2 regions of the Arthrobacter pasteuri genome follow, and region 2 is predicted to be linked to the other one. Evidence: riboswitches for the same ligand, from Rfam matches in the RefSeq annotation. Region 2 holds a riboswitch; the other holds the start of a gene.
The links. Region 2 has a riboswitch for S-adenosylmethionine ahead of ACX80H_RS00330 (AmiS/UreI family transporter). Riboswitches for the same ligand answer to the same signal wherever they lie in the genome.

Region 1 (2,389 bases), on a different contig from region 2:
GGATGCGGGTCGGAAGCGTCGAAAGGGTGGGCAGCAGGGAAGGGATGGACGGTGCTGCGGGTTCGGCCGCCGGGAACCCCGGCGGTCCGCGTCAGGTCAGTGGGGCGTCAGAGCCGGACGGATTCGAGCCGAAAGCGCGCTCCGCGGTGCTCCTCGGGAAGGCGGTCGCCCTTGCCGAACAGCTTGTTGCGCAGGGTTCCCTCGACGTATTCCGTCGGATAGGCACCCCGCTTCTGGAGTTCAGGAACCACGTACTGGATGACGTCCTCGAAGGAGCCGGGCGTAATGGCATACGCCAGGTTGAAACCGTCCACGTCGGTCTCCTCGACCCAGGCCTGGAGCTCATCGGCAACCTGCGACCCGGACCCGATGATGCGCGGACCAAGCCCCCCGATACCTGCCCACTCGGCGATGTCGCGCACGGTCCAGGGTTCGCCGTCGTCGTTCACCTTCTGGAAGTTCGCGACGGCGGACTGAATGGCGTTCGACTTCACATTGCCGATGGGCTCGTCGGGGTCGTAGACGCTGAGATCGATGCCCAGCCAGCCCGACAGCAGCACAAGGGCTCCTTCGTAGCTGACGTACTGCTGGTACTCGGCGTGCTTGGCCTGGGCCTTTTCCTCCGTCTCGTCCGTGATGACGGTGAGCATGGTGTAGATCCGTACGGAGTAGCGGTCGCGTCCTTCGGCCTCGACGGCGTCGCGGATCTTCTTCACGGCGTCCTTGAGGATCACTTTGGTGGGTGCGCCGACGAAGACCGCCTCGGCGTTCCCCGCAGCGAAGGCGATCCCGCGCGAGGAGGCACCGGCCTGGTAGATCACGGGCGTCCGCTGCGGCGAGGGCTCACTGAGGTGGATACCGGGGACCTTGAAGTACTTGCCGTCGTGGTTGATGTCGTGGACCTTGGCCGGATCGGTGAAGACGCCGGCCTCACGGTCACGGACCACGGCGTCGTCCTCCCAGGACCCCTCGAGCAGCTTGTAGAGGACCTCGAGGTACTCGTCCGCGTGGTTGTAGCGCTCGTCGTGCTCCAGCTGGTCCTCGTTGCCCATGTTCCGCGCGGCGGAGGGCAGGTAGCCCGTGACCACGTTCCAGCCGACCCTGCCATTGGTGAGGTGGTCGAGGGTGGAGAGCCTGCGGGCGAACGGGTAGGGGTGCTCGTACGCGGTGCCCGCCGTGACTCCGAAGCCGAGGTGCTCGGTGACGAGGGCCATGGCGGAGACGAGCAGGAACGGATCATTGACCGGGGTCTGCGTCCCCTGGCGGAGGGTGGCCTCGTTGGAACCGCCGTAGACGTCGTAGGTGCCGAGGACGTCGGCGATGAAGATGCCGTCGAACAGGCCCTTTTCCAGGGTCTTGGCGAGGTCGGCCCAGTACCGCAGGTCCTTGTAGCGCCAGGACTGATCGTCCGGGTGCCGCCACAGGCCAGGTGACTGGTGGCCCACGCAGTTCATGTCGAAGGCATTGAAGCGAATATGGCGCGGTGATGCGGGCATGAAAGATCCTCATGTCAGGGCACTGCCGTGAGGGTAGCGCCATACTTGCCCGCACGGTGCATGCCGGGCCGAATCCTCACCTGGGGCACCCCGCTACAGCGAGAGGGTTGCCGTCCAACAAACCAGGGTTTGACGTTGGAGCTCTTGATTCTGGTGATGAGCCTAGATGCCCGTCCGCGCCGGCGTCCATATGCATCCGTCACAGTGCGTCACGATCGGCAAGGCCTCGGCCGAGGAGACGGTTACCGAAGGTAGGACGCCCCGTTCACGTCGACCACGGTGCCGCTGACCCAGAGCGGAGCATCCGTGGCAAGCCATGCCACGGTCTGCGCCACCTCCTCCGGGGTGGCCAACCGATTGAACGGACTCTGCGCCCGGACCGCGTCACCCTCCGGACTGTCGAGCACCGTCCGGCCCATGTCCGTCTCGACGAAACCGGGCGCGACCGCCGCCGAGAGGATGCCCGAGGGTGCGAGCGCAACGGCCAGCGACTGGGTCATCGAATGAAGCGCAGCCTTGCTCGCCCCATAGGCAGGGTTCAGGGGTTCACCCCGGTAGGCGCCGCGGGAGCCCACGCTGATCAGCCGACCGCCCTCGGGTCCCGAGGGCCGATCCAGGAGGTGGCGCGCCACGAGCCAGGCCAGGTTCGCGGGCCCCAGCAGGTTGACGGCGAGGGTGCGGCGCCAGGCGTGCTGCCAGTCGTCGAAGGATGCTTGGGCAACAGGATGCGCCTCGAAGATCCCTGCATTGTTCACCAGGACGTCGACCCCGCCGAGTTCCCGCACGGTCTCCTCGACGATCCGCACGCACTCCTCCGGATCGGCGACATCACCGACGACGACGGCGTGACCTGCGCCGGGCAGGGCGTCACGAACCGCCAGAGCAGCCGTCGC
Region 2 (2,389 bases):
CCGTAGGAGCGGTTTTTCGAGGCTGCGCGGGCGGGCTTGGGCGACAGTTCCTGCATCTCCTATTCGGCGGACACGTCCACCGCGGCTCCGGAACTCTCCGTGATCACCGGGAAATCATGCACACCAGCGGCCACATCGCGCGCACATCGTGAGTCGGGCAGAAGGAAGCTCGCGGGAATCAGTGTGTGTCCGAGGTTAAGTCCTCAGTGGTTATTGCTTGTTCGCTTGCTTCCGCCTGACGGATAACCAGGGAGGTCGTGATGAGTACGGCTGAGAGCACCGCGCACGGCACCAGCAGGATCAGGTAGGTCAGCGACACCAGCGCAGCAATCGGAGCTGATTCCCAGACGTCGGGAAGCGGCATGAAGCTCAGACTGTCTCCTACACCGAAGTTCCTGTTGAGGAATGGACCCAGAACGAGCAGAGCTATGGCAGCGATGCCGAACCTTGTCCCAAATTTCATCGTTGACTTTGCCGATGTTGCAGCGGACATTTCGCTCCTGACGTTCGGGTCGGTCGGTAGGAGTTCGCACCATTGGATGCATTTGCCTTGGTCCGAGGACGAGCGCAGTCTGCAGCGGCATCAATGACGTGACGAGGCCGCCCTTCCGTCGGGAACGCACGCAGGAAAGCGGATCCGGTCCATACACCGTTGCTCGGCCTGATCGCCCACCTCACCCGCCGGCTTCGCACTTGGTACAACATATGGGAAGCCGAGAGATTGCATCAAAGCGATTGGAACTCGCCCGAGGACGACGTCCCGTGGAGAACAGGCGGGACGCTGGGACGCAGCATCGGTCACGAACAGCTGTTACGACTCCGATCTCCACGAGTGGGTGCTCGTCCGGGACCTCTCGTCGTCCGTCACCGACCGCTCCGTCATACGGCGTCACGCAGCGTCAAAGCTCGCCCTCGTGCTGGAAACCGCCCCGGTCCAGCCCCTAGTCTCGTACCTACAGATCAAGAGTTCCAACGCGAAGCCCTGGCTCGTTGGACGGCAACCCCCTCCGTGGCGGGGTGCCCCAGGTGAAGATCCGGTCCCGCGCATCAGCGCCGGGGCAAGCACGGCGCGGGCCTCGGGGCTCCGCGTCCCGTCGACGGGACCTCCATGTCGTACATCTGCCTCCTCCTGTCCGGAGCGGCCCTCCTGATCAATGGTCTCGGCCTCCTCGGCCGGGTCACCTCCCGCGACTCCGGGTTCTTCAACCTGGTGATCGGAACCCTCCAGCTGGTGATCGCGACGCTGATCGCGTCCGCAGGTGCTGCCGATCCCGCCACGATCGGCTCGGCGAGCGGCATCTTCCTCTTCGGGCTCACCTACCTCTACGTGGGGTTGGGCTCGGTCGCCGGGTTGGGCGCAGCGGGGGTCGGATGGTTCTGCGGGCTCGTCGCCGTACTCGCCGTCGTCTTCGCCGGCACCGCCCTGGACGACGACCCGGTCAGCTCGGTGCTGTGGCTCGCGTGGGCGGTGCTGTGGGGGCTCTTCTTCCTACTTCTGGCCTTCGATGCAGCGCACCTGGCCCGGATCACCGGCTGGAGCGCCATCCTGGTGGGCACGGCCAGCACCGTTCCTCCGGCCGTCCTCGGACTCAACGGCGCCTGGCCGGCCGGCTGGACCTCGGCTTTCACCGTTGCCGGAGTTCTCGCGGTGCTGTTCGTCATCGCCGGTGCCGTCAGTTCCCGCCCGGCGAAGGTGCCGGCAGCCCCGCAGGTCGCCGTCCCCGCCTGACAACGCCCCAGCCGTACCCGTCCCGACACCTCCCTCCATTCCGCTTCCATCCCGCTTTCATCCCGTTTTCATCCCGCTTCCACCGAAAGGCCGACCATGACGACGCTGACCCATACCCCTCCAGGCACCGATGCGGAGTACGAGTTCCTCGCCGCCCGCTTCCGCCCGCTGTTCGCCCGCATCGCCGAGGGCGCATCCCGCCGCGAGCAGAAGCACGAGCTCCCCCGCGAGGAGATCCGTGTACTCATTGACGCCGGATTCGGGGCACTGAGGGTCCCCGTGTCCGCGGGCGGCTCCGGCGCCTCACTGCCCCAGCTGTTCCGCCTCCTCACGGAGCTCGCGGCCGCCGATTCGAACATCCCGCAGGCCCTGCGCGCCCACTTCGCCTTCGTGGAGGACCGCCTGGTGTCCACGGGAGCGCAGCGCGAGGTGTGGCTCAAGCGCTTCGCCGACGGCGAGATCATCGGCAATTCCTGGACGGAGGTCGGCACCGTCACCATCGGAGACGTCATCACGAAGGTCAGCCCGGACCCGGACGACGCCGGCAGCTTCCGCATCAGTGGAACGAAGTACTACTCGACCGGCAGCATCTTCGCGGACTGGATCGACACTTTCGCGCAGCGCACCGACAACGGGGTCAAGGTCATCGCGGTGGTCAGC

Region 1: another riboswitch for S-adenosylmethionine. It lies ahead of ACX80H_RS12575 (LLM class flavin-dependent oxidoreductase); the one in region 2 lies ahead of ACX80H_RS00330 (AmiS/UreI family transporter).

Annotation. Positions count from the first base shown of each region.
Region 1 is NZ_JBTNDO010000002.1:323,538-325,926, forward strand. Features, by position in the region: gene ACX80H_RS12575 (LLM class flavin-dependent oxidoreductase) at 108-1,496, opposite strand; SAM riboswitch class IV at 1,533-1,646, opposite strand; gene ACX80H_RS12580 (SDR family NAD(P)-dependent oxidoreductase) at 1,739-2,389, opposite strand, start outside.
Region 2 is NZ_JBTNDO010000001.1:63,246-65,634, reverse strand. Features, by position in the region: gene ACX80H_RS00335 (hypothetical protein) at 179-493, opposite strand; SAM riboswitch class IV at 959-1,071, shown strand; gene ACX80H_RS00330 (AmiS/UreI family transporter) at 1,109-1,729, shown strand; gene ACX80H_RS00325 (acyl-CoA dehydrogenase family protein) at 1,826-2,389, shown strand, end outside.